2 linked regions of the Aquitalea magnusonii genome follow. The protein of the gene in region 1 interacts with the protein of each later gene in a pairwise test. Links are inferred from orthologs where the notes say so. Each region holds a gene or a part of one and is shown in the gene's direction. Other genes may lie near its edges. The genes, in order: DLM_RS17760 and mrdA.

Evidence for each region.
Region 2: the proteins of DLM_RS17760 (region 1) and mrdA interact in binary tests that used the Escherichia coli proteins (3 or more experiments, as listed by UniProt). The link is inferred for Aquitalea magnusonii from one-to-one orthologs.

Annotation. Positions count from the first base shown.
Region 1 is NZ_AP018823.1:3,762,473-3,778,371, reverse strand. Bases 4,413-7,464 are described here. They hold DLM_RS17760 (penicillin-binding protein 1A), read left to right. Parts: upstream 4,413-4,778; coding sequence 4,779-7,151; downstream 7,152-7,464. Other genes in these bases: DLM_RS17755 (MdtA/MuxA family multidrug efflux RND transporter periplasmic adaptor subunit), read left to right, coding at 7,380-7,464; DLM_RS17765 (pilus assembly protein PilM), read right to left, coding at 4,413-4,545. In the rest of the region: type IV pilus secretin PilQ, read right to left, coding at 1-1,799; DLM_RS17780 (pilus assembly protein PilP), read right to left, coding at 1,799-2,320; DLM_RS17775 (type 4a pilus biogenesis protein PilO), read right to left, coding at 2,331-2,954; DLM_RS17770 (PilN domain-containing protein), read right to left, coding at 2,951-3,547; more of DLM_RS17765, read right to left, coding at 3,547-4,412; more of DLM_RS17755, read left to right, coding at 7,465-8,633; DLM_RS17750 (MdtB/MuxB family multidrug efflux RND transporter permease subunit), read left to right, coding at 8,649-11,756; DLM_RS17745 (multidrug efflux RND transporter permease subunit), read left to right, coding at 11,753-14,854; DLM_RS17740 (efflux transporter outer membrane subunit), read left to right, coding at 14,860-15,899. UniProt on the Escherichia coli protein: Cell wall formation. Synthesis of cross-linked peptidoglycan from the lipid intermediates.
Region 2 is NZ_AP018823.1:4,472,439-4,484,104, reverse strand. The notes cover bases 5,877-8,838. They hold mrdA (penicillin-binding protein 2), read left to right. Parts: upstream 5,877-6,368; coding sequence 6,369-8,309; downstream 8,310-8,838. Other genes in these bases: rodA (rod shape-determining protein RodA), read left to right, coding at 8,284-8,838; mreD (rod shape-determining protein MreD), read left to right, coding at 5,877-6,365. Outside these bases: Asp-tRNA(Asn)/Glu-tRNA(Gln) amidotransferase subunit GatB, read right to left, coding at 45-1,472; DLM_RS23235 (hypothetical protein), read right to left, coding at 1,469-1,654; Asp-tRNA(Asn)/Glu-tRNA(Gln) amidotransferase subunit GatA, read right to left, coding at 1,680-3,131; Asp-tRNA(Asn)/Glu-tRNA(Gln) amidotransferase subunit GatC, read right to left, coding at 3,259-3,546; DLM_RS21015 (hypothetical protein), read right to left, coding at 3,574-3,873; DLM_RS21010 (rod shape-determining protein), read left to right, coding at 3,857-4,900; rod shape-determining protein MreC, read left to right, coding at 4,954-5,859; more of mreD, read left to right, coding at 5,862-5,876; more of rodA, read left to right, coding at 8,839-9,384; DLM_RS20985 (AzlD domain-containing protein), read right to left, coding at 9,517-9,837; DLM_RS20980 (AzlC family ABC transporter permease), read right to left, coding at 9,834-10,550; DLM_RS20975 (GFA family protein), read right to left, coding at 10,547-10,927; DLM_RS20970 (AraC family transcriptional regulator), read right to left, coding at 11,001-11,666. UniProt on the Escherichia coli protein: Catalyzes cross-linking of the peptidoglycan cell wall. Responsible for the determination of the rod shape of the cell. Is probably required for lateral peptidoglycan synthesis and maintenance of the correct diameter during lateral and centripetal growth.

The DNA of each region.
Region 1 (15,899 bases):
TGCGGCGTGACTTTCAGGCTGAGGTTGGCCTTTTTGAACGACACGGATGTCGCACCGCTGGAGCTGGCTTCCTGATACGGAATTTCCGTACCCTGTTCGATACTGGCTTCAACCCGGTCGGCGGTCATGATGCGCGGACTGGCCAGAATCTTGCCCTTGTCGGCGGTTTCCATGGCATCCAGTTCCAGGCCGATGGCTGCACGGGAGCCGGCACCAAATACGGCACCGATGGAGTTATAGGTACCGGACAGGCCTAGATTCACTCCGGAGCTCAGTGGAATCGATCCGGTAGATGTGCCTTTGGCGATATTGAAGCTGGTGGTGGCATCACTCAGTGTGCCACCAATACTGGTACCGCCACTGCTACGTGCCACGTTGAGCTTGACCCCCAGGCTCTTGCTCCAGTCATCGGTGGCTTCGACGATGCGTGCCTCGATCAGCACCTGCTTCACTGGAATGTCGGTCTTGGTGACCAGATCGCGGATCTTGTCGATGACGGTTTGGGTGTCATTGATGATCAGGGTATTGGTTTTCGGGTCGATCAGCGCACTGCCACGTGAGGAGAGTAACCCGTTATTGGCGGTATTGTTGGCACCGCTGGTGGTACTGCTGCCATCCAGAATCTTCTTGAAGTCTTCCGCCGAGCGGTAGCGCAGCACAAAGGTTTCCGAGCGTACCGGTTCCAGTGCGTTCAGTTGCTGCTTGCCTTCCAGAATCTGCTTGTCACGGCTGAGCAGTTCTTCACGCGGGGCAATATTGATGATGTTGCCATTGCGGCGTTGATCCAGGCCCTTGGTTTGCAGAATCAGGTCCAGCGCCTGATCCCACGGCACGTCTTTCAGGCGCAGCGTGATGTTGCCGGTGACCGAGTCGCTGGTGACGATATTCAGCCCGGTGAATTCAGCAATCACCTGCAGCACGGTGCGTACTTCGATGTTCTGGAAGTTGAGCGACAGCTTGTCGCCCTTGTATTGCGGCTTGCTGTTCAGCTCATTCTTGCTGGCACTTTCCACCACGGCCTTGCGTACTTCCACCACCAGCTTGCGCTCGGTCTGGTAGGAGGAGAATTCCCAGTCACCCTGCGGCTGCACCACGATTCGGCTGTTACGGCCCTGATTGCTGGCAATCACCTTGTCTACCGGGGTGGCAAAGTCGCTGACATCCATGCGCTTTTCCAGCGAGCGTGGCAGGTTGGCATCCATCACGTCCAGCACCAGGTTCTTGCCTTCACGGCGCACATCAACCGGTGTGCTGTCGGAAGGCAGCATGATTTCCACGCGCCCTTCGCCACTACGGCCACGCCGGAAATCCAGGCCCAGCGGGGTGCTGGCCACCGCAGCCTGGGCACTGGCCTGGTTGGCGGCAGAAGCTAGGTTGGACGGCTGCTCCTGCGAGGTGGCGGCCTGCTGTGGCGAGGTCATGCTGTTGTTGATGCGTACCAGCAGTTTGTTGCCGGCGATGCTGGTGCTGTAGGACACGTTATGCGCCAGGTTCAGCACCAGGCGGGAGCGGCCATTGGCTTCCACCGCCACGGCAGATTTGACGATGGGGTTGCCCAGTTCGACAACGTTTTTCGGCAGCTTGACCTGGGTGCCGGCAAAGTCGAAGGCAACGCGGGCCGGATTGGCGATGGCGAAGCTGTTAGGTTTGATGGCCGGGCCATCAAAGGTCACTTGCAGCAACTGGGTATCGCCATCGCTCTGGGCTACGTCGATCGCGGTGATGGAGGCTGCATGGGCAATGGAAAATGCAATGGACAGACCCAGCCCCGACAACAGTTTGATTGAATGCTTTTTCATTATTTCTGCCCTTGTTCATCCAGGTACATGCTGGTTTCGCGCTGTACCCATTCTCCGTTCAGATCTTCCACGGTCTCGGAAAGTACTAGTTCGGTATCGCTGATGCGTTTGATCTGGCCGAAATTGGGGCCGATGAAATTACCCGGCTGCACACGGTAGATGCTGCTTTCCGGCGTGCGGATCAAGGCGTAGGTGATATTGTTGCGCTTGAGCAGCCCAACCATCTTCAGCTTGTCCAGATCGTAGTTTTCCAGCAGCTCACGCGGGCGCTTGAAGTCGGGCGCATTGGCTGCGTTCTGCTTCTTGGCCATCTGCAGTTTGACCGGATTGAAAGGGTCGGGAATGTCGAAGGCATTGTAGGTGAACGGCTGGTAGGCCTGGGCCTGTGGCAGCGGATCAATCTGCCCGCGCAGTCCCTGGCTGGCCTGTTGCATCCAGGCATGCAGGTCTTCGGTATTGCTGCTGCCGCAGGCAGTGAGCAGCAGCGGACACAGCAAGGTGGCGAGAGTTTTTTTCAGCATGGCGTCACGCTCACTTCTTGGGCGGCTGTGGTGCCGCAGCAATGCGCTCTTCCGGCTCCAGCGCGCGATAAGTCTTGGCCGTGGCTTCCATGGTCATGCGGGCAGCATCCTTGCCCTGGCCTGGTGTCAGGCTGATATCGCCGATGGTGACAATGCGGGAGAGCTGTGCCACATCGCTGACAAAGGCTGCCAGATCGTTGTAGTTGCCTGTCAGCCGGATGGCGATCGGGACTTCTGCCATTTCGGCGGTTTTTATTTCGCCATTGGGGCGGAACAGTTCAAATTGCAGACCGCGACCGATGCCGGCCTGGTTGATTTCAGTCAGCAGGGCATCCATGTCCGAGCGGGTAGGCAGTTGCTTGAGCAGGGCGCCAAAGGATAGTTGGATTTCCTTTAGCTGCTGCTGCAGTGCTTCGAGGTTGATGGCTTGGCGCTTCTTGTCGATGAAGGTTTGCTTGAGCTGCTCTTCTTGCTTGTGTGCCGCATCCAGCTTGTCCATCTGGTCGCTCAGGACAAAGAAATAGCCCAGAAACAGGAATACTGCGGCCATGAACACCAGTACCACCAACTGAGCGGGCAAGGGCCAGTTGGGCATGTCCTTGGGGTCAAGATTGCGAAACTCGTCTAGGGTCATGGTTTGGCTCCCTGCGGTGCGACCTGGCCATGGGGTGCGCTGGCGGCGGCTGCAGGCTGTCGGAACGTACTGGTAAGGCTGAATTCGCTCACGCGCTGGTTATTGATCAGGGCGGCTTTCACTTCCACCAACTGTGGCTCGTTGAAGACCGAGGACTGTGCCAGCGTCCGCATGTAGTTGGAGACACGCGCACCGGACAGGCCGTAGCCGGAGAAGCTGAAGGTGTTGCCACTTTGCTTGAATGCCTTCAGGTAAATGCCATCCGGCGTCTGGCGGACCAGTTGGTCGAAGATGTGTACTGCATCGTTACGGCCTTGTTGCAGGCGTTCTACCAGTTGCTTGCGTGCCAGCAGGTCGTCGCGCTGCTTCTTCAGCATGCCGATATCCTTGATTTGCTGGTCAAGCTTGCTGATCTCTGCCTGGAGAAACTGATTGCGCTCTTCTTGGCTTGACGCGCGTGCATCCAGAATGAAATAGCTCAGGCCGATGACCAGCAAGGCCGCGCCAATGGCACTGCCAAGCAATAACTGGAAGCGCAGGCGGTGAGCAGCTTTTTTCTGCTCGCGATGGGGCAGGAGGTTGATGCGAATCATCAGTCGAACCTCCGCATGGCAAGTCCGCAGGCAATCAGCAGTGCCGGCGCATCCAGCAGCAGCTCCTTCAGGCGGATGGAGCTGGACTGCACCATGGCAGTAAACGGGTTGGCAATCATGGTGCTGATCTGGGTGCGGGAGGCAACGGCATCATCCAGGCCGGCCAGCATGCTGCAACCGCCACCCAGCAGGATGTAATCCACGCGCAGGTATTGCGATACGCTGACGGTGGTATAGAAGAACTGCAGCGCGCGCTGGATTTCCTGTGCCAGCGAATCGACAAAAGGATGCAGCAATTCGGATTCGTAACCATCCGGCATTGCCATGCTGCGCTTGCCGTTTTCTGCTTCATCAAAGCTGATGCCGTAGCGGCGCTGGATGTCGCGGGTCAGTTGCAGGCCGCCGAACATCTGTTCGCGGTAGTAGATTTGCTGGCCGTTACGGATGACATTACAGTGGATTTTGCTGGCACCGATGTCAAACAGGGCAAAAGTCTGGTTCATGCCATGATCCGGCAATTGCTGCTGGATCTGCTCGAAGGCCGTCATCATGGCAAAGGACTCGACATCCACCAGTTGGGCGCGCAGACCGGCCATTTCCACTACGGCCACGCGTTCTTCCACTTTTTCCTTGCGTGCGGCGCACAGCAGGACTTCCAGATCATCCAGGCTGGTGCTGGATGGCCCCAGTACCTGATAGTCCAGGTTCACTTCGTCCAGTGGAAAGGGAATGATCTGGTCCGCTTCGGATTCGATCATGCCTTCCATGTCTTCCGACTGGCTGACCGGGACCAGCAATTTCTTGTAGATGGCCATTGCAGTGGGAATGGCGATGGCAACATTCTTGATCGGACTGCCAAGACGTTTCCATGCTTTGCGCAAGGATTCGGCAATACCTTCGATATCAACCAGATTGCCTTCGGAAACGGCCTCCTTGGGCAGGCTTTCGATGACGTAACGCTCAATCTGGTAATTCTTGCCAGATCTGGACAGCTCCACTAGCTTGATAGAAGTGGTGCTGATATCCAGACCAAGCAGTGGAACATTCCTGGATTTCCCCAATCCAAGCTGATCCAGCCAGTCCGTCCCGAACCGTAGTTTGTCGGATAGCATCAGTTAAGGCCCCGAATAGGTCTAGTGCGACAGTTTTTGCACCGTCGCGGTCAATGTTTGTCTTGCTTGTTCCCACAAGACGTTATAATCCGCTTTCTTCCGAAAGCCTATTTGTAATTATGTTCAAACGACTTCTTGCGATTCTGGCCGGCTTGGTCATTGGTGGGGCCGTACTGGCAGCCGGCGCGGCAGCCATTGCCATCATCATAACCTACCCGCGTTTGCCAAGTCTTGATGTGCTGACGGATTACCGTCCGAAAATTCCACTGCGCGTCTACTCGGCAGATGGCCAGTTGCTGGGTGAGTTTGGCGAAGAACGCCGCTCCTTTGCCCGCATCCACGAAGTCCCGCAACTGATGAAGCAGGCCTTGCTGGCTGCCGAGGACGAACGATTCTACCAGCACAGCGGGGTGGATTACGTTGGCGTCATGCGTGCCGCCGTGGGCAACCTGGTGTCAGGTCATGCCCGTTCCGGTGCCAGTACCATCACCATGCAGGTGGCGAAGAATTTCTTCCTTTCCAGTGAAAAGACTTTCACGCGTAAGTTTAATGAAGCTTTGCTGGCTTTCAAAATCGAACATACGCTTTCCAAGGATCAAATTCTCGAGCTTTACTTCAACCAGATCTATCTGGGCCAGCGCGCCTATGGTTTTTCTGCCGCCGCGCAAGCCTATTTCGGCAAGCCCATCACCGACTTGAGCGTGGCAGAAATGGCCATGCTGGCCGGCCTGCCCAAGGCACCTTCGGCCTACAACCCCATCGTCAATCCGGAGCGTGCCCACCTGCGTCAGCAGTATGTATTGCGCCGCATGCGTGAGCTTAATTTCATCACTCAGGACCAGTACGACGCCGCGGTGAAAGAGCCGCTGCATCTGGCCAGCGCTAGCGTAGACAGCAACCAGCCGGCGCTGTATGTGGCGGAAATGGTGCGCCAGGCCATGTACGAACGCTACAAGGATGCCGCCTATACCGAGGGCTACAAGGTCTACACCACACTGGACAGCCATCACCAGCAATGGGCGTACGATGCGCTGCGTGCCGGCCTGATCGATTTTGACCGCAAGCAGGGTTATCGTGCGCCGGAAAGCTATATCGACCTGGCCTCGGCGGAAGGCGAGGATCAGACCGAAGTGCTGGACGATGCACTGTCTGAAATTCGCGACAGTGGCGATATGCAGGCTGCCATTGTGCTGTCTGCCAGCCAGTCCGAAGTGCGTGCCTATCTGCGTGGTGGCAAGGTGGCGGTCATCAAGGGGCCGGGCCTGGAGTTTGCCCGCCGTGCGCTGAACCCGAGGCTGGCTGCCGATAAGCAGATTCGCCGCGGTGCCGTCATTCGTGTGCGTGCCAATGACAAGGGCTACTGGGAAATCGTGCAGATGCCGGATGTGGAAGGGGCATTTGTGTCGATGGACCCGCGCACCGGTGCCATCAAGTCGCTGGTGGGGGGCTTTGACTTCAACCGGCGCAGCTTCAACCATGTGACCCAGGCCTGGCGTCAGCCCGGCTCCACCTTCAAGCCCTTCATCTATTCCTCGGGCATCGAACGTGGCATCACGCCATCCACCATGTTTAACGATGCCCCGCTGACGGTGCCGGGAGCCCCCGGCTCACCCAGCTGGGAGCCGAAGAACGATGATGGCAAGTTTGCTGGTCTGATCAGCCTGCGTCGTGCGCTGACCCAGTCGAAGAACCTGGTTTCGGTACGCCTGCTGATGGCTGTGGGTACCGATTATGCCCAGCAGTACATCCAGCGCTTCGGTTTCTCGCCCAAGCAGCATCCGGCCTACCTGACCATGGCGCTGGGGGCCGGGGCGGCCACACCGCTGCAGATGGCCGAGGGGTACTCGGTGTTCTCTAATGGCGGCTACCGCATCAAGGGTTACTTTATTGACCGCATCGAGGACCAGTCTGGTCACGTGCTGGCCAAGACCCAGCCGGCAGTGGCAGGACAGAACGCCACCCAGGCGATTGATCCGCGCAATGCCTTCATCATGACTTCCATGCTCAAGGACGTGGTGCGCTACGGTACGGCAGCCAAGGCGATGAGCCTGGGCCGCATGGACCTAGCCGGCAAGACCGGTACCACCAGCGACTGGAAGGACGCCTGGTTTGTCGGCTTCAATCCCAATCTAGTGGCAGCCACCTGGGTGGGTTACGACCAGCCGCGTTCGCTGGGCCGTTACGGTTACGGCGGTACCGCCGCGCTGCCGGTATGGATGAACTACATGGCCAATGCGCTCAAGGGCGTGCCGGAGGTGGAACTGCCAGTGCCTGCCGGCATCGTGGTGAAACCGGGTGCGGGTCAGCGCGGTGGTGACGAGTACTACTATGAAGAGTTCCAGAAAACCAATCCGGAACTGAAGATTGACAACCATGGCACTATCCCAGGCAGCAATGCCTCGGATGCCGCTGCCGAAGACCCTGCCACCAAGGACCCGAATGCCCCGGCAGCCAAGGATGCGGTGGAGAACGTCAAAGAGCTGTTGTTCTGATCTGCGGTTGTCGTGGCCGTTGTTGAAGCCCACCCTGGCCAGGGTGGGCTTTTTCATATTCCAACCGCCGCTCTTGCCGGTGTTTGCCGCGGTTAACATCTATAAACAGCTTGCGCATAGGCAATGCGGGTGCGATTCCTTATTATCACAGCCTGTCTGCAGCTTGCATCAGGCTGCCTGCCCCAACCATGCTGATGACCCAAGACGGCCCTTTTCCGGAATACCACTATGTCCGCTTCTCCTGCCACACCCAAGGCTACCCTGCGCAATGTCTCCCTGTTACTGCTGATGCTGGCAGCGGCAGGCTGGTGGTGGAGCAGCCACCGCACGGCGGCCAGTGATGCAACTGGTGCCAGGCGTGGCGGCGGACCGGTGGCAGTGGCGGTGGCCACGGTGACGCAGCAGGATGCGCCCTTGCAACTAAGTGCCTTGGGTACGGTGACGGCCACCAACACGGTGACGGTACACAGCCGGGTGGATGGCCAGTTGATGGCCCTGCATTTTGACGAAGGCCAACTGGTGCAAAAAGGCCAATTGCTGGCTGAACTGGACCCGCGCCCCTTCCAGGCTGCGCTGACCCAGGCCGAAGGCCAACTGATGCGCGACCAGGCATTGCTGCAAAACGCCCGGCTGGACCTCGCCCGTTACCAGCAGTTGCTGGCGCAGAACTCCATTGCCAAGCAGCAGGTGGATACCCAGCAGGCGCTGGTGGCCCAGTATCAGGGCACGGTGAAGCTGGACCAGGGCGCGGTGGCCACCGCCCGTCTGCAACTGGATTACAGCCGCATCACCGCGCCCCTGTCCGGCCGGGTTGGTCTGCGTCAGGTCGACCTGGGCAATATCGTGCACTCCAGCGACAGCAACGGCGTGGTGGTGATTACCCAGACCCAACCCATCAATGTGCTGTTTGCGGTGCCGGAAACCAGCCTCAGCCAGGTGCTGGCCGCGGCCCGCACGGCCAAGGGCAAGCTGCAGGTGGAAGCCTGGGACCGTGACAACCGCCACAAGCTGGCCGATGGCGAGCTGCTGGCCATCGACAATCAGCTAAGCACCACCACCGGCACGGTGAACCTGAAGGCGCGCTTTGCCAATGCCGATGCCGCCTTGTTCCCCAATCAATTTGTCAATGTACACCTGCAACTGGGCGACCAGCCCAATGCAATCGTAGTCCCCAGCGTGGCCTTGCAGCAGGGCAAGGTGGGCAGCTATGTCTACACGGTGAATCCGGACCAGACCGTCAGCATCAACAAGGTGAAAGCCGGTGCGGTGTCCGGTGACAACACCATTATCGAAGAGGGTGTGAAAGCCGGTCAGAAAGTGGTGGTGGATGGCCTGGACAAGCTGCGCGAAGGTGCGCAGATCAAGGTGATAGACCGTGCCACGCAAAGCGCGGTGGAGGGAAGCAGCAAGGGCAGGGGCAAACCGCATGCGGCCAGTGGTGGCTGGGGCGGCCAGCGCCAACATGCCTCGGCAGCCAACTAAGCGCGGGATGATGGCATGAATCCTTCACGTCCCTTTATCCTGCGGCCGGTGGCCACCACCTTGCTGATGCTGGCCATCCTGCTTACCGGCCTGGTGGCCTGGAAGCTGCTGCCGGTATCGGCCCTGCCCGAGGTGGACTACCCCACCATCCAGGTGGTGACCCAATACCCCGGTGCCAGCCCGGAAGTGATCACCTCGTCCATTACCGCGCCACTGGAGCGTCAGTTCGGCCAGATGCCGGGGCTGACCCAGATGTCGTCCACCAGTTCCGGTGGTGCATCGGTGATTACCCTGCAGTTCAGCCTGGAATTGACGCTGGATGTGGCCGAACAGGAAGTGCAGGCCGCCATCAATGCGGCGGGTAATCTGTTGCCCAGCGACCTGCCCAATCCGCCGATCTACAGCAAGGTGAACCCGGCGGACACCCCGATTCTCACCATCGCGGTCAGCTCGGACACCCTGCCGCTGACCAAGCTGGAAGACCTGGTGGACACCCGGCTGGCGCAAAAGCTGTCGCAAGTGCCGGGCGTGGGTCTGGTCAGCCTCAGTGGCGGTCAGCGGCCTGCGGTGCGCATCCAGAGCAATCCCAAGGCACTGGCAGCGCGCGGCCTGACGCTGGAGGATATCCGCACCGCCATCAGCAATGCCAATGTGAACCAGGCCAAGGGCAGTTTTGATGGCCCGCAGCAAGCCTCCACCGTGGATGGCAACGACCAGCTCAAGTCGGCCGAGGAATACCAGAATGTCATCATCGCCTACCAGAACGGCGCAGCAGTGCGCTTGCGTGATGTGGCCAAGGTCGTTGATGCGGCAGAAAACATGCGGCTGGCCGCCTGGGCTGGTACGACGCCGTCCATCATCCTGAATGTGCAGCGTCAGCCGGGGGCCAATGTCATCCAGGTGACTGACCGCATCAAGGCCTTGCTGCCGCAACTGCAGTCCACCTTGCCCGGTGCGGTGGATGTGAAGGTGCTGAGCGACCGCACTGTCACCATCCGTGCCTCGGTGGAGGATGTCGAGTTTGAACTGATGCTGGCCATCGGCCTGGTGGTGATGGTGATTTTCGTGTTCCTGCGCAATGTGCCGGCCACCATCATTCCCGCCGTGGCGGTGCCGCTGTCGCTGGTGGGGACCTTTGGCGTGATGTACCTCACCGGCTTTTCCATCAACAACCTCACCCTGATGGCGCTGACCATTGCCACCGGCTTTGTGGTGGACGATGCCATCGTGATGATCGAGAACATTGCCCGCTACATCGAGGAAGGCGAAAAACCGATGGCGGCGGCGCTGAAGGGCTCGCAGCAGATTGGCTTTACCATCATCTCGCTCACTTTCTCGCTGATTGCGGTGCTGATTCCGCTGCTGTTCATGGGCGATGTGGTGGGGCGGCTGTTCCGTGAGTTTGCCATCACGCTGGCGGTGTCCATCCTGATTTCCGCCTTCATTTCGCTCACCCTGACGCCGATGATGTGTGCGCGCCTGCTCAAGCATGTGCCGGAAGAAAAACAGGGCCGTTTCTACCATGCCAGCGGGGCCTTCTTCGACCGCATCATTGCCCGTTACGGCCAAATGCTTGGGTGGGTGCTGGAGCGGCAAAAGCTCACCCTGCTGGTGGCGTTTGGCACCTTGCTGCTGACCGTGCTGCTGTATGTGGCGGTGCCCAAGGGCTTTTTCCCCTTGCAGGACACCGGTGCCATCATGGGCAGCAGCGAGGCGGCGCAGAGTATTTCTTTCAGCGCCATGGCGCAGAAGCAGGAACAACTGGCTCAGGCCTTGCTGAAAGACCCGGCGGTGGACAGCCTGTCGTCCTTCATCGGGGTGGATGGCAATAATGCCTCGCTCAACAGCGGCCGCCTGCAAATCAACCTCAAGCCCAAGGGCGAGCGTGATGACATCCGCACCGTGCTGGCACGGCTGCAGCAAAGTGCCGCCAGCGTGCCGGGCATGTCGCTGTATTTGCAGCCGGTGCAGGATTTGTCCATCGACACCCGTGTCAGCCGCACCCAGTACCAGTTCACCCTGCAGGCCACCAATCCGGACGAGCTGTCGCAATGGGTGCCCAAGCTGGTACACAAGCTGAGTCAATTGCCGCAACTGGCGGATGTGGCCAGCGACTTGCAGGACAAGGGCCTGCAAGCTTACGTGAACATCAACCGTGATACCGCCGCCCGGCTGGGTGTTACCACGGCGGCCATCGACAATGCGCTGTACGACGCCTTTGGCCAGCGGCTGATTTCCACCATCTTCACCCAGACCAACCAGTACCGCGTGGTGCTGGAAGTGGACGGGCAGAACCAGCAAGGCCCGCTGTCGCTCAAGGGCATCTACGTGCCCACCGCCAGTGGCGGCCCGGTGCCGCTGGATACGGTGGCCAGCATCGAGCAGCGCCCGACCGCGCTCACCATCAACCATCTGGGGCAATTCCCCACCACCACCATCTCGTTCAACCTGGCCAAGGGCGCGGCGCTGGGGCCGGCGGTGGAGGCCATCCGGCAGGCTGAGGCCGAGCTGGGCATGCCGGCCAGCCTGGATACCAAATTCCAGGGCGCGGCACTGGCTTTCCAGGCTTCGCTCAGCAACACGCTATGGCTGATCCTGGCGGCCATCATCACCATGTATATCGTGCTGGGGGTGTTGTACGAGAGCTATATTCATCCCATTACCATCTTGTCGACGCTACCCTCGGCCGGTATTGGTGCCCTGCTGGCCTTGCTGGTGTCCGGCAACGACCTGTCGGTGATTGCCATCATCGGCATCATCCTGCTGATCGGCATCGTCAAGAAAAACGCCATCATGATGATCGACTTTGCGCTGGAGGCCGAGCGCGAGCAGGGCATGAGCCCGCGCGATGCCATCTACCAGGCCTGTCTGCTGCGCTTCCGTCCCATCCTGATGACCACCATGGCGGCGCTGCTGGGCGCGCTGCCGCTGATGCTGGGCAGTGGCATGGGCTCCGAATTGCGCTCGCCGCTGGGCGTCACCATGGTGGGCGGGCTGCTGGTCAGCCAGGTGCTGACGCTGTTTACCACCCCGGTGATTTACCTGGCCTTCGACCGGCTGGCACGACGCTGGCGGCGTCCTGACCATGCCGCTGACGATGACCAGGCAGAGGCCGAGGCATGATTCCGTCCGCGCCCTTCATCCGGCGGCCCATTGCCACCACGCTGCTGACACTGGCCATCCTGCTGGCGGGCTTTCTGGCCTTCAAGCTGCTGCCGGTGTCGCCCTTGCCGCAGGTGGATTTCCCCACTATCTCGGTCAGTGCCAAGCTGCCCGGTGCCAGCCCGGAAACCATGGCGTCCACCGTGGCCACCCCGCTGGAGCGGGCGCTGGGGCGCATTGCCGGGGTGACCGAAATCACCTCGTCCAGCTCGCTGGCGTCCACCCGCATTACCTTGCAGTTTGATCTCAACCGCGACATCAACGGTGCCGCACGCGATGTGCAGGCCGCCATCAATGCCGCGCGTTCCTTGCTGCCCACCGGTATGCCGTCCAACCCGACCTACCGCAAGGTGAACCCGGCCGACGCGCCCATCATGATCATCGGCCTGACCTCGGACTCGCTCACCCGCGGCCAGATGTACGATGCCGCCGACTCCATCCTCGGCCAGAAGCTGGCGCAGGTGGAGGGCATTGGCGATGTGAATATCGGTGGCGGCGCACAGCCGGCAGTGCGGGTGGAAATGAACCCGCTACAGCTGAACCATTACGGTATCGGCATGGAAACGGTGCGCGCCGCCATCACCAGCACCAATGCCAACCGGCCCAAGGGCTTTGTCGAGGACGGCCAGCGTCACTGGCAGGTACAGGCCAATGACCAGGCCGGCAAGGCCAGCGACTACCTGCCGCTGGTGGTGAGCTACAAGAACGGCGCGGCAGTGCGCCTGTCCGACGTGGCCGAGGTAAAGGATTCGGTACTGGATGTGCGCAATGCCGGTTTGCTGGGCAAGCAACCGGCGGTGATGATCATCCTGTTCCGCCAGCCGGGTGCCAACATCATCGAAACGGTGGAGCGGGTGAAGGCCTTGCTGCCGCAGTTGCAGGCGTCCATTCCCGCCGCCATCAAGATGCAGGTGGTGATGGACCGCACCTCCACCATCCGCGCCTCGCTGTCCGAGGTGGAGCGCTCACTGCTGATTTCCATCGCGCTGGTCATCCTGGTGGTCTTCCTGTTCTTGCGTAATGGCCGCGCCACCGCCATTCCCGCCATCACCGTGCCGGTATCGCTGGTGGGCACTTTTGCCGTGATGTATCTGTGCGGCTTTTCGCTCAACAACCTCAGCCTGATGGCGCTGACCATTGCCACCGGTTTTGTGGTGGACGACACCATCGTGGTGCTGGAAAACATTGCCCGCCACATCGAAAACGGCATGAAGCCTTTCCAGGCCGCGCTGCAGGGCGCGCGTGAAGTGGGCTTCACCGTGCTGTCGATGAGCATTTCGCTGATCGCGGTGTTCATTCCCATCCTGATGATGGGCGGCATCATCGGCCGCCTGTTCCGCGAATTTGCCGTCACGCTGTCGGTGGCCATTCTGGTGTCGCTGCTGGTGTCGCTCACCACCACGCCCATGCTGTGTGCGCGCTGGCTGAAAAGCCATGGCGAACACCAGCCGGGCCGCCTGTTTGTCTGGAGCGAGCGCATGTTCGACGCCATGCTGGCCGGCTATCGCCGCAGCCTTGGCTGGGCGCTGCGCCACGGCCCGCTGATGATGCTGATGCTGGCGGCCACCATTGCGCTGAATGTCTACCTGTACGTGATTGTGCCCAAGGGCTTTTTCCCGCAGCAGGACACCGGCCGTCTCACCGGCATGATCAAGGCCGACCAGAGCATTTCCTTCCAGGCCATGCAGCAAAAGCTGCAACACTTTATCGACGCGGTAGGGCAGGACCCGGCAGTGGACAAGGTGATCGGCTTTACCGGCGGCGGCCAGCGCAACACTGCCAATATGTTTGTCAGCCTCAAGCCGCTGGGCGAGCGCACGGAAACGGCTGATCAGGTGATTGCCCGCCTGCGCAAGCGGCTGGCGCGCGAGCCGGGGGCGCAGTTGTTTTTGCAATCGGTGCAGGACATCCGCGTGGGCGGACGGTCGGCCAATGCCCAGTACCAGTACACCCTGCAAGGGGATGACCTGGAAGAACTGCGCCGCTGGACGCCCAGGGTGCAGCAGGCGCTGCAAAAACTGCCGATGCTGGCCGATGTCAGCAGCGATCAGGAAATCAAGGGCCTGCAAACCACGCTCACCTTCGACCGTGATGCCATGGCGCGCCTCGGCCTGACCCAGTCGCAAGTGGATGCCGTGCTGAACGACGCCTTCGGCCAGCGCCAGGTGTCCACCATCTACAACCCGCTCAACCAGTACCATGTGGTGCTGGAAGTGGCACCCCAGTACTGGCAGAGCGCCGAAGGCCTGCGCAGCATCTATCTGCAAACCACCTCCGGCCAGCCGATTCCGCTGTCTGCCTTTGCCCGCTGGCAGCCCACCAATACCGCGCTGGCGGTGAACCACCAGAGCCAGTTTGCCGCCACCACCGTGTCCTTCAACCTGCCGCCGGGCAGTTCGCTGTCCGACGCCACCGCAGCCATTGACAAGGCGACCGCGGACATCGGCCTGCCCGCCTCGATACACGGCAGCTTCCAGGGTACGGCCAAGTCCTTCCAGGATTCGCTGGGCAGCCAGCCGGTGTTGATTCTGGCTGCCATGGTGGCGGTGTATATCGTGCTGGGCATGCTGTATGAAAGCGTGGTGCATCCGCTCACCATCCTGTCCACGCTGCCGTCGGCCGGGGTAGGGGCCTTGCTGGCACTGCTGGCCACCGGTGGCGAATTCAACATCATTGCGCTGATCGGCGTGTTGCTGCTGATCGGCATCGTCAAGAAAAACGCCATCATGATGATCGACTTTGCCCTCAGCGCCGAACGCGAGCAGGGCCTCAGTTCGCACGATGCCATTCTGCAAGCCTGCCTGCTGCGCTTCCGTCCCATCATGATGACCACGCTGGCCGCCCTGTTTGGCGCATTGCCGCTGGCACTGGGGCATGGCGACGGTGCCGAGATGCGCACCCCGCTGGGCATCTCCATTGTCGGTGGCCTGCTGCTCAGCCAGTTGCTGACGCTGTACACCACGCCGGTGGTTTACCTGTATCTGGACCGCTTCCGCCTGTGGTGCCAGCAATGGCGTGACAACTGGCGCAGCCGGGCTGCCGCCGCACACAAGGAATGACACGCATGTCTGCATTCACCCCGTCCCGGCTGGCACTGGCCGGCCTGCTCAGCCTGCTGCTGGCCGGCTGCACCATCGGCCCGGACTATACCCGGCCCAAGATGGACATTCCGGCAACGTACAAGGAAGACGGCCGCTGGAAAACCGCCACCCCGCAAGATGCTGCCCCGCGTGGCAACTGGTGGGCGGTGTATCAGGACCCGCAGCTCGATAGCCTGATGGACACCCTCAACCGGCAAAGCCCCACCATTGCCCAGGCCGAGGCCAATTACCGTAATGCCCGCGCCTTGCTGGATCAGGCCGAAGCCAGCCTGTGGCCCACCATCAGCAGCAGCGCCAGCAAAACCCGCGGGGTGACAACGGCGGGCGGCAGCGTCAGCAATCAGTACAATCTGTCCGCCAGCGCCAGTTGGGAAGTGGATTTGTGGGGTACGGTGCGCCGCGCGGTGGAGGCGGGCAATGCCAAGGAGGCGGCCAGCGCCGCCCAACTGGCGTCCATCCGCCTGAGCAGCCAGGCCCAACTGGCCACTGCCTATCTGCAACTGGTGGCTACCGATGTGCAGCTCAAGCAATTGCAGGACAGCGAGGCCAATCTGCTGCAAAACCTGCAGCTCACCCGCAACCAGTTTGCCGTGGGCATGGTGTCGGACGATGTGGTGGCGCAGGCGGAAAGCAGCTGGAAAACCGCTCAGGCCACCCGCGTGGACAAGCAACTGAGCCGCGCCCAGCTGGAGCACGCCATTGCCGCCTCGCTGGGCGTGGCCCCGGCCAGCTTCACGCTGCCGGTCAGCAAAACCCTGCCCCATCTGCCACAACTGCCAGCCGGCCTGCCGTCCACCTTGCTGGAGCGCCGTCCGGACATTGCGGCGGCAGAGCGGGCGGTGGCACAGGCCAATGCCGAAATCGGCATTGCCAAGGCGGCGTTCTTTCCCACGCTGAACCTGACTGCCAGCGGCGGTTACAAGAGCAGCAGCTTTGCCGACTGGGTAAGCCTGCCCAACCGTATCTGGAGCGTGGGGCCGCAACTGGCATTCACCCTGTTTGA
Region 2 (11,666 bases), 700 kb from region 1 along the record:
GCCGTTCGTACCGACACTGTCCGGAACAGTGCCTCAGCCAATCATCAAGCCAGCTTCTGCTTCAGGATTTCCTGCACCTGTGCCGGGTTGGCCTTGCCCTTGGAAGCTTTCATCACCTGACCGGCCAAGGCATTCAGTGCCTTTTCCTTGCCTGCGCGGAACTCCTCCACCGCCTTGGGGTTGGCGGCAATGGCTTCTTCCACCATTTTCTCGATGGCCCCCACGTCGGACACCTGTTTCAGGCCGTCACGCTCGATGATGGCATCGGCAGACAGATCACTATCCCACAAGGCATCGAACACTTGCTTGGCCAGCTTGCTGGACAGGGTGTTGTCGGCAATGCGCTGGATCAGGCCGGTCAGGCGTTCGGCGGAAATCGGGCAGTCGCCAATATCCTTGCCTTCGCGGTTCAGACGGGCGGCGATTTCACCGTTCACCCAGTTGGCGGCCAGCTTGCCCTGGCCGGAGCCCTGAGCAACGGCTTCGAAATATTCCGCCGTGGCACGGCTGCCGGTCAGCAGGGCCGCGTCGTAGGCCGACACGCCGAAGGCTTCGACAAAGCGGGCCTTCATGGCGCTGGGCAGTTCCGGCATTTCGCTGCGGATGCGGGCGATCTGCTCGTCGCTGATGCGTACCGGCAGCAAGTCCGGATCGGGGAAGTAGCGGTAGTCGTGCGCGTCTTCCTTGCTGCGCATCATGCGGGTTTCGCCGCTGTCCGGGTCGAACAGCACGGTTGCCTGTTCCACGCGGCCGCCATCTTCCAGGGTGTCGATCTGCCACTGGATTTCATACTTGATGGCCTGCTCCAGGAAGCGGAAGGAGTTCAGGTTCTTGATTTCACGGCGGGTGCCGAATTCCTGCTGGCCGAACGGGCGCACCGAAACGTTGGCATCCACGCGGAAGCTGCCTTCCTGCATGTTGCCGTCGCAAATACCCAGCCACATCACCAGACTGTGCAGGGCGCGGGCATAGGCCACGGCTTCTTCCGGTGAGCGCATGTCCGGCTCGGACACCACTTCCAAGAGCGGGGTGCCGGCGCGGTTGAGGTCGATGCCGGTCATGCCGCTGAAGTCTTCATGCAGCGATTTGCCGGCATCTTCTTCCATGTGGGCACGGGTCAGCTTGACCAGCTTTTCTTCCTCGCCCACCAGAATCGGCAATACGCCGCCTTCGACGATAGGCAGCTCCATCTGGCTGATCTGGTAGCCCTTGGGCAGGTCGGGGTAGAAGTAGTTTTTGCGCGCAAATACGTTCTTCTGGTTGATTTTCGAGCCCAGTGCCAGGCCCAGGCGGATGGCTTTTTCCACCACGGCCTTGTTCATCACCGGCAGCACGCCGGGAAAGGCCAGTTCCACGGCCGAGGCCTGGGTGTTCGGCTCGGCACCAAAGGCGGTGCTGGTGCCGGAAAAAATCTTGGTAGCGGTGTTGAGCTGCACATGCACCTCAAGACCGATGACGACTTCCCATTTCATGAGGCAATTACCTTTTCAATGCTAGTGATTTCTCCATTGCTGTCATAATAAACACGGTCAACTTCCACTTCTCCGTCAGGCCGCCTGACGTCAACCTCAACCCAGCCATCGCCACAATTACGCTCGGACCATCCGCCCACGCCATACTCTGCAGTCAGTTGTTCTTCCAAGTATTTTTTCATCTCAATCCTCTCACAAACTCTGAATTTAGAGATTAGGCATACGGCAATGCCAGTCGGTAGCCAACTGGAACTGGTGCGCCACATTCAGCATTTTTGCTTCGCCAAAATAATTGCCGATGATCTGCAAACCCACCGGGCGGCCCTGGCGGTCGAAACCGGCGGGCACGCTCATGCCGGGCAGGCCGGCCAGGTTGACCGACAGGGTGTAGATGTCCGACAGGTACATCTGCACCGGATCGCCGGATTTCTCGCCGATATTGAAGGCGGCAGTCGGCGCCACCGGCCCCAGGATCACGTCGCACTGCGCGAACGCGGCGGTGAAGTCATTGGCAATCAGGCGGCGGATCTTTTGTGCCTTCAGGTAGTAGGCATCGTAATAGCCGTGCGACAGCACATAGCTGCCCACCAGGATGCGGCGCTTGACCTCGGCGCCAAAACCTTCGGCGCGGGTCTTCTCATACATGTCCACCAGGTCCTTGTACTCTGCCGCACGGTGGCCGTAACGCACGCCATCGTAACGCGACAGGTTGGTGGAGGCCTCGGCCGGGGCAATCACGTAGTAGGCCGGGATGGACAGCTCGGTGTTGGGCAGGCTGATGTCCACCACCTGTGCGCCCTGCTTTTTCAGCTCGGCCACAGCGTCTTCAATCACCTTAGCCACGTCGCCATCCAGGCCGTCGGCAAAGTACTCGCGCGGCAGACCCACGCGCAAACCGGCCAGCGGCTGGTTCAGCTCGCGGGTGTAGTCTTCACGGGCACGTTCCAGGCTGGTGGAGTCACGCTCGTCGAAACCGGCCATCACGTTCAGCATCAGCGCGCAGTCTTCTGCCGTCTGGGCAATCGGGCCGCCCTGATCCAGCGAGGAGGCATAAGCCACCATGCCGTAACGCGATACCACGCCATAAGTGGGCTTGATGCCGGTGACGCCGCAATGGCTGGCCGGCTGACGGATGGAGCCGCCGGTGTCGGTGGCGGTGGCCACCGGCGTCAGGCGTGCAGCGACAGCAGCGGCGGAACCACCGGACGAGCCGCCGGGAATGGCGTTCAGGTCCCACGGGTTTTTCACGGCACCGTAGTAGCTGTTTTCATTGGACGAGCCCATGGCGAATTCGTCCATATTGGCGCGGCCCAGCGTGATCAGGCCAGCGGCATTGCACTGCTCCACCACATGCGCGTTATAGGGCGAGATGAAGTTGTCCAGCATCTTCGAGCCACAACTGGTTTTCCAGCCCTGCTGGCAGAAGATGTCCTTGTGTACCATCGGTACACCAGTGAGCAGACCGGCATTGCCCGCGGCACGGGCAGCGTCGGCCGCCGCGGCATCGGCCAGGGTGCGGGCGCGGTCCACGGTAATGAAGGCGTTCAGCTGCGGGTTCAGCGCCTCGATGCGGTCGAGGTATTGCGTGGCCAATTCCACGCTCGACACCGCACCCGCCGCCAGTTGTTGCGACAGTTGCTTGAGGGTGGCGTTCGTCATTTTGTCTTGATATCCGGTTAAGCTGGGATCGATGAGCGGGTACGCCCGGCAAGTCGGGCGGGCAATGATGTTTCCGAAAAAAGCGGTTTCCCCTTGGGAACCATCCGAAACACCATTGCTCTGAAACTCACTCGATCACCTTGGGAACGAGGAACAGGCCCTTTTCCACCTGCGGGGCAATGGCCTGAAAAGCCTCCCGCTGATTGGTCTGGGTCACGATGTCTTCACGCAGGCGCAGGCTTACGTCCTGCGGATGGGCCATCGGTTCGATGCCATCGGTGTTGACAGCCTGCATCTTCTCGATCAGGCCAAAAATATTGTTAAGCTGGTTGCCGACTGCCGCGATTTCTTCATCGCTTACGTTGATGCGGGCAAGCTTGGCAATCCGCGCGACATCCTGGTGCGTCAGAGACATGGCGTCCTCGTTAAAACCTTTAATATTTCAAGCTTTATAGGGTATCATAAGGGGTTTGATTCTCCCAAGATCGACATCACACATCGCAGCATGAAAGACGCGGGTGGCAACAGGGTTTTGAGCCTGGATGTGCTGCTGTTTTTTTCTTCGCTGCAATGCAACAATGATGTCCCCCCGGAGAGCCGCCGTCCGCAGTTGCAGGCTTGCCTGAAAACTGCGCCACGCCGGAAACCGGGAAGCCAAGCCCATGCTAAGAATTTGCCGGACGCGCATCGCGCCCGACTGACGGAAACTGAACCAGGACCGCCCAATGTTTCGTTCGCTCACCGGATACTTCTCCAACGACCTTGCCATCGACCTTGGCACGGCCAACACCCTCATTTACATGCGTGGCAAGGGCATCGTGCTTGACGAGCCGTCGGTGGTCGCCATTCACAGCGACGCGCCCACCAACAAGAAATCCATCCTGGCCGTCGGCCTGGAAGCCAAGAAGATGCTGGGCCGCACCCCAGGTTCGATCCAGGCCATCCGCCCGATGAAGGACGGCGTGATTGCCGACTTCACCGTGACCGAGCAGATGCTCAAGCAGTTCATCAAGAAGGTGAACCCCAACCGCTTTTTTGCCGCCAGCCCGCGCATCGTGATTTGCGTGCCCTGCGGTTCCACCCAGGTGGAACGCAAGGCCATCCGCGACTCGGCCCTGGCTGCCGGTGCGCGCCGTGTCGAGCTGATTGAAGAGCCGATGGCTGCTGCCATCGGTGCCGGCCTGCCGGTAGAGGAGCCAACCGGCTCCATGGTGGTGGACATCGGTGGCGGCACCACCGAAGTGGGCGTGATTTCGCTGGGTGGCGTGGTGTATTCCAACTCGGTACGCGTTGGCGGTGACAAATTTGACGAAGCCATCATCAATTACATCCGCCGTAACTACGGCATGCTGATTGGCGAAACCACCGCCGAAGAAATCAAGAAGACCATCGGCTCGGCCTTCCCCGGTGCCGAAGTGCGTGAAATGGAAGTCAAGGGCCGCAACCTGGCCGAAGGCATTCCGCGTGCCTTCACCGTGTCGTCCAATGAAATCCTGGAAGCACTGACCGAGCCTTTGAACCAGATTGTCTCCGCGGTGAAGATTGCCCTGGAACAGACCCCGCCGGAACTGGGTGCCGACATTGCCGACAAGGGCATGGTGCTGACCGGTGGTGGCGCGCTGCTGAAGGATATCGACCGCCTGCTGGCCGAAGAAACCGGCCTGCCGGTATTCGTGGCCGAAGAGCCGCTGACCTGCGTGGTACGCGGTTCGGGCAAGGCACTGGAAAAGATGGACAAGATCGGCACCATCTTTACCAACGTTCCCTGATTGTTGCCTAAACGGAGTTGCTGCCGCCCCGTCAAGGGGCGGCATACCACCTGATGGACTTCGCCAACACCCCCAGCTTTTTCCGTTCCGGGCCCAAGCCCGGCACGCGCCTGTTCCTGTGCGCGCTGGCCTCCATCGCGCTCTTGGTGGGTGATAGCCGTTACGGCCTGATGGAACAGGCCCGCGATGGCATGTCGCTGGTGCTCTATCCCTTACAGCGTGTTGTCAACATGCCGCTGGGCATCGTGCGCCATGTCGGCGACTACTTCACCGTGCAGGCCGATCTCAAAAGCGAAAACGAGCAGTTGCGTACCCGTCAGCTGGAAATGTCCGCCCGCCTGGCCCGGCTGGAAACCGTGGAACGCGAACTGGCCGAACTGCGCAACCTGAATACCATCAAGGCCGGACGCAGCGATGCCGCCCAACTGGCAGAAATCCTGTACACCGGTCGCGACCCCTTCTCCTACAAGATCATCATCGACAAGGGTGCCGATGCCAATTTGCAAGCGGGCCAACCGGTGGTGGATGCGCGCGGCCTGCTGGGGCAGATTACCCGTGTTCAGCCGCTGACGGCCGAAGTCACGCTGATCATCGACAAGAACCAGATGGTGCCGGTGATGATTGCCCGTACCGGCGAGCGCGCCATCCTGTACGGCTATGGCGGCGGGGTGGAAATCCGCTACTTGCCGCTGCATGCCGATGTGCGCGAAGGTGACAGCATTGTCACCTCTGGCATTGACGGCCTGTACCAGGAAGGCACGCCGGTGGCGCGGGTCAGCAAGGTAGAACGCAATGCCGGCGCGGCCTTCAGCCGCATCACCACCGAACCGCTGGCCGGTGTGCAGCAAACCCGCTATGTGCTGGTATTGCAGCAAAAGGGCCAGACACCGCCACGCCCGGCCGAGCCGGTCGTGCCTGTGAAAAAGACCAAGGGCAAGAAGCCCGCCGATTCGGAGTAAGCATGTCGTTCGACCGCCCCAAGGAATTGCTCAAGCCGGTCAAGCGCCGCTTTATTTTCATGACCCTGCTGCTGGCGGTACTGGTGGAGATGATTCCGCTGCCGCTTGGCTCCACCCGCTGGCTGCCGGACTTCATCAGCCTGGTATTGCTGTACTGGCTGATCAATCAGCCGCGCCGGGTCAATGTGGGCATTGCCTTCCTGATGGGGCTGGTGGCGGATATCGCCACCGCCGGCATGCTGGGCCAGCACGCACTGGCCTACTCCGTCACCGCCTATCTGGCACTGAGCCGCCAGCGCCAGCTGATCATGTTCAACCTCGGCCAGCAGGCGCTCAGCGTGCTGGGGCTGATGGCCTGCAACCAGAGCATCATGGTGGTGGCACGCATGCTCACCGGCTCTGCCTTTGTCGGCTGGAGCTATTTCCTGCCACCCCTGATCGGGGCTTTGCTGTGGCCGCTGCTGACCAAGCTGCTGCTGCTGCCTTACCGTCATCACTCGGTGTAAGTCGTGCGCCCTACCCGTTTCAAGAATCCGCAGGCGGAAGACGGCCAGTTCCAGCTTCGGCTGATTGTGGCTTATGTCTTCATGCTGCTGATGTTCTGCATCCTGCTTGCCCGTTTTGTCTGGCTGCAGGTGTACCAGTACGAACACTTTTCCACGCTGGCGCAAAACAACCGCATCTCCTTGCTGCCCATCCTGCCCAACCGCGGCCTGATCATGGACCGCAACGGGGTGATCCTGGCGCAAAACTATTCCGCCTACACGCTGGAGCTGGTGCCCAGCAAGATGCCGGACATGAACGGTGCCATTGCCGAACTGAAAAAACTGGTCAGCATCACCCCGCGCGATGAAAAGCTGTTCAAGAAGCTGCTGGGTGAATCCAAGGATTTCGAATCCATCCCGCTCAAGGTGAAGCTGTCCGAGGAAGAAGCCGCCCGCGTGGCGGCCAATGCCTGGCGCTTTCCCGGCGTGCAGGTGAAAGCGCGGCTGTTCCGCGACTACCCGTACAAGGAACTCACCAGCCATGTGCTGGGCTATATCGGCCGCATCAACCAGAAAGACCAGGAACGGCTGGACGACGAAGACAAGACCACCAATTACAAGGGCACCAACTACATCGGCAAAACCGGCCTGGAAGCGGTGTACGAGGATGATCTGCACGGTCAGGTGGGGTTTGAAGAAGTGGAAACCGACTCCGGCGGCCGCGCCATCCGCAGCCTGCGCCGCACACCGCCGGTCAATGGCAACAATCTGAAACTGGCGCTGGACATCCGCCTGCAGGAAGTGGCCGACAAATTGTTTGGCAACCGCCGTGGCGCACTGGTGGCCATCGACCCGCAAACCGGCGGTGTGCTGGCCTTCCTGTCCAAGCCGGGCTTCGACCCCAATCTGTTCATCGACGGCATCGACAGCCAGAGCTGGGCGGCGCTGAACAACGACTGGCAAAAGCCGATGATCAACCGCGCGCTGCGCGGCACTTACCCGCCCGGCTCCACCTTCAAGCCCTTCATGGCCATGGCCGCGCTGGAAACCCACTCCATCGGCATGCATGATGTACGTCCGGCACCGGCCTACTTCACCCTGCCCGGCTCCAGCCACCAGTTCCGCGACAGTAACAAGAACGGCAACGGCTCGGCCAACCTGGCCAAGGCCATCCAGGTGTCCAGCGATACCTTCTTCTACAAGCTGGCCTGGGACATGGGCATCGACAAGATTGCGCCCACCGTCGGCCAGTTCGGCCTCGGCCGTCCCACCGGCATCGATCTGGACGGCGAAGCCAGCGGCGTCCTGCCCACCAAGGAATGGAAAGCCAAGCGCTTTGCCCGCTACAAGGAAGAATTCCGCCGCTGGTATCCGGCCGATGTGGTGAGCATCGGCATCGGCCAGGGCTTCAACTCCTACACCCCGCTGCAAATGGCGAATGGCATCGCCACGCTGGCCAATGACGGCGTGGCCTACAAACCGCACCTGGTACAGGAAGTGGTGGATGCGCGCAGCGGCAAGAGCCGGCTGATTGCCCCCAAGCCTGACCGGGTGCTGCCGTTCAAGCAGGAAAACTTCGAGTACGTGAAAGCCGCCATGCAGTCGGTGCTCAAACCCGGCGGCACCGCCTGGCGGCTGGGGGTGGGCCTGCCCTATACCATGGCGGGCAAAACCGGTACCGCCCAGGTGGTGGCCATCAAGCAAGGTGCCAAGTACAACGCTTCGGCCCTGGCCGAGCAATACCGCGACCACTCCTGGTTTGTCGCCTTTGCCCCGGTGGAGAAACCACGCATTGCCGTGGCCATCATTGTGGAAAACGCCGGCTTTGGTGCCGCCGCTGCCGCGCCGATCGCCCGCGGCCTGTTCGACTACTACATCACCGGCAAGGTCCCCGGCTCCATCAGCGGAGACATGAAGACCATGCCAATGGATACCGCCGATGACGCTGCAGCCGCATCTGATTAAACGCCTGTGGCTGGCCATCAAGGCCCCGCTGGATGGCCCGCTGATGATCATTCTGGGCCTGATTTTCGCCCTGAGCCTGGTGGTGCTGTATTCGGCCAACAACCAGGGCCTGGACAAGATCGACAACAAGCTGGTCTACACCCTGCTGTCGCTTGGCATCATGTGGCTGCTGGCGCGCAGCCGGCCACAAAGCATCATGAACTTTGCCCCGCCCATTTACGGCATCGGCGTGGTATTGCTGCTGGCGGTGCATTTCAAGGGCGTGACGGTGAACGGCTCTACCCGCTGGCTGGAGCTGGGCATCACCCGCATCCAGCCGTCGGAAATCATGAAGATTGCCCTGCCGATGATGCTGGCCTGGTTCTTCCAGAAATACGAGCTATCCATGCGCTGGTGGCATTACCTGGTGGCGGCGGTGATGATTGCCATTCCCTGCGCGCTGGTGCTGAAGCAGCCCGACCTTGGCACCACCATGCTGATTGCCGCGTCCGGCTTTTTCGTGCTGTTCTTCGTCGGCCTGCCGTGGAAGGTGATTCTGGGCGGGATGGTGGCGGCAGGTGCCAGCATGCCGGTGGTGTGGAACATGTTGCATGACTACCAGCGCCGCCGGGTGATGACCATGATAGACCCGATGGAAGACCCGCTGGGCGCGGGTTACCACATCATCCAGTCGATGATTGCCATCGGTTCCGGCGGCCCCTGGGGCAAGGGCTGGCTCAATGGCACCCAGACCCATCTGGACTACATTCCGGAACGCACCACCGACTTCATCTTTGCCGTGTATTCCGAGGAGTTCGGCCTGGTGGGCAATATCGTGCTGGTGGTGCTGTACACCCTGGTGCTCAGCCGCGCCATGATGATCACCGCCGGGGCGCAAACCCTGTACGGCCGCGCCATGGCCGGGGCCATCACCCTGTCCTTCTTTGTCTATGCCTTCGTCAACATGGGCATGGTGGCGGGTATCCTGCCGGTGGTGGGCGTGCCGCTGCCCTTTGTTTCCTATGGTGGCACCGCCACCGTCACCCTGTTTGTCGGCATGGGCATGCTGATGAGCATAGGCAATGCCCGGCGTTAAGCTGTCGCCAGACCGTCCACACCGGTCTGGCCATCACGCGTTACCTGGCGCTGCAGACCAAACCGCGTAGAGCATCCGCGCCAAGGCGCGCCGATGCAGACTGTACAGCAAGCGGGGTTCTGTCAGCAGGTCTTACAGCCCCAGCCCCCAGCGCCACGCCCCGTACACCACAAAGCTGATCACAATCGCCAGCAAGGTCTTTCCGCTTTTCCATGCCACCAGTGCCGCCACGATGATGCCCGGCAAATAGGCGTTGTGCAGGCTGATGTCCACCGTGCCGGCCGGTGCCAGCGCCATCGGTACCACCAGTGCCGACAATACGGCGGCCGGCACATAATGCAGCGCACGGTTCAGCCAGTCGGGAAATGCCAGTCGCTGGCCGAACACCAGAAAACTGGCGCGAATCAATACAGTCAGCAGCATCATGCCGCCAATGGCAAGCCAGTGATTCATGCTGTCTGCTCCTTGCCCTTGTGCCACTGCTCCAGCAGCAGGCCGGTGGCCACGCCCACCACGGCTGCCAGCATCAGGTCCAGCTTGTACGGCAGGCCGCGCGCCAGCATGGCCACCGCACTGGCAGCCAGTGCCGCACCCAGTGCCGGGCGGCGTTTGAGCTGCGGTGCCACGATGGCGGCAAAGGTTGCCCCCATGGCAAAGTCCAGCCCCAGCGTGGCCAGACCGGGCAAGGACTGCCCCAGGCTCACGCCCACCATGGTCCAGAACAACCAGTTGCCATACATGGCGAGTGACGACGCCAGCCAGTACCACTGGCCACCATCCGTCCCCTTGGTGCGAAAGCGGTGCTCCACCACGGCAAAGGTTTCATCGGTCAGCCAGAAAGCCAGCGGCCAGCGCCAGCGCAAGGGCCAGTCACGGGCGTAAGGCAGCAAGGTGGCGCTGTACAGCGCATGACGCAGGTTTACGACAAAGGTGGTGAGCCACAACACCGGCAAGGCAGTGCCGGCACCGATCAGGCTGACGCCGATGAACTGGGAAGAACCGGCAAACACCAGCACCGACATGCCAAGCGCAGTGGCCGGGGACAAGCCGGCCGCAATGGCCAGCGTGCCGAAAATCACCCCGAACGGGGCTGCCCCCACCAGCATGGGCACGGTATCACGCGCACCTTCCAGCAATAGCGCGCGACGGTTGAGGGCATGCGTCATGATGCCTCCCGCGGGCCGGGCCATACCGCATGCAGGCTCATGCTGGCCCCTTCTGTAGCACGCACCGGCAAGTGGCGGTAATCGAAATCATCCAGGCAATGAATGTTCACGCCGTAGTGATCCGGCATCGCCCGTTTGCGATGGAAGGTGTAGATACCGCAGTGCTGACAAAAGAAATGGCGGGCAATGCCGGTATTCCAGCGGTACTCGCTCAGTGCATCGCTACCGGACAGGATCTCCAGCTGGCTTTCATGCACCCGCGTCATCAGCGCATTCTTTTTCACGCACAGCGAACAATCACAGGTAGTCAGTTCTTCGGGTTCGGCATGCAGACGAAAGCGCACTGCGCCGCAATGACAGGAGCCGGTATAAGACATGGGCAGGGAATCATGATTGGGAACAGTCCTACCCTACCATGCCAATTGCTTGCCAGCTTGAACGATCTTGCGCTCAGCGCCGGAGGCTGCGCTGGTAGGCCGCCGGGGTGATGCCCAGCGCCTGACGGAAAATACGGGTGAGGTGTGGCTGGTCGGCAAAGCCCAGTGCCTGCGCCGCAGCCGCCGGACTATGACCGCCGGCCAGCATTTGCCTGGCACGTACCACGCGCAACTGATTGCGCCAGGCTACCGGCGGCAAACCCAGATGCCGGGAGAACTGCCGGTTGAGCTGCCAGGGCGACAGGCCCACGGCCGCCGCCAGCGTGGCCAGCGACAGATTGTCCGCCACACAGTCGGCCAGCATCTGCCGGGCGCGCTCCACCGCCTGTGGCCAGGGACGCTGCGGTCGTTCGGCAATCTGCATATGGCGTAACACCACCTGGCTGAACACCGCATACAGCGCCGATTCGCGCTGCAAGGTGTCCCGGCTGTCACGCAGCAGCGCATGCAGCTGGTTCAGTTGCGCGGCCAGTTGCGGGTCCAGCACCACGGTGTCGCGAAAATACGGTGTGCCGCCAGACTGGCCGCTGATTTCGGCCGCCAGTTGGCCGATCAGGCTGGCTGACGGATAGAAACCGCGATAGGCCCAGCCTTGCTGGTGCGCACACTCGCCGGTGTGGACCTCGCCGGGGTTCATCAACACCAGCGCACCCACCCCGGCAATATGATTGCCCCCGCG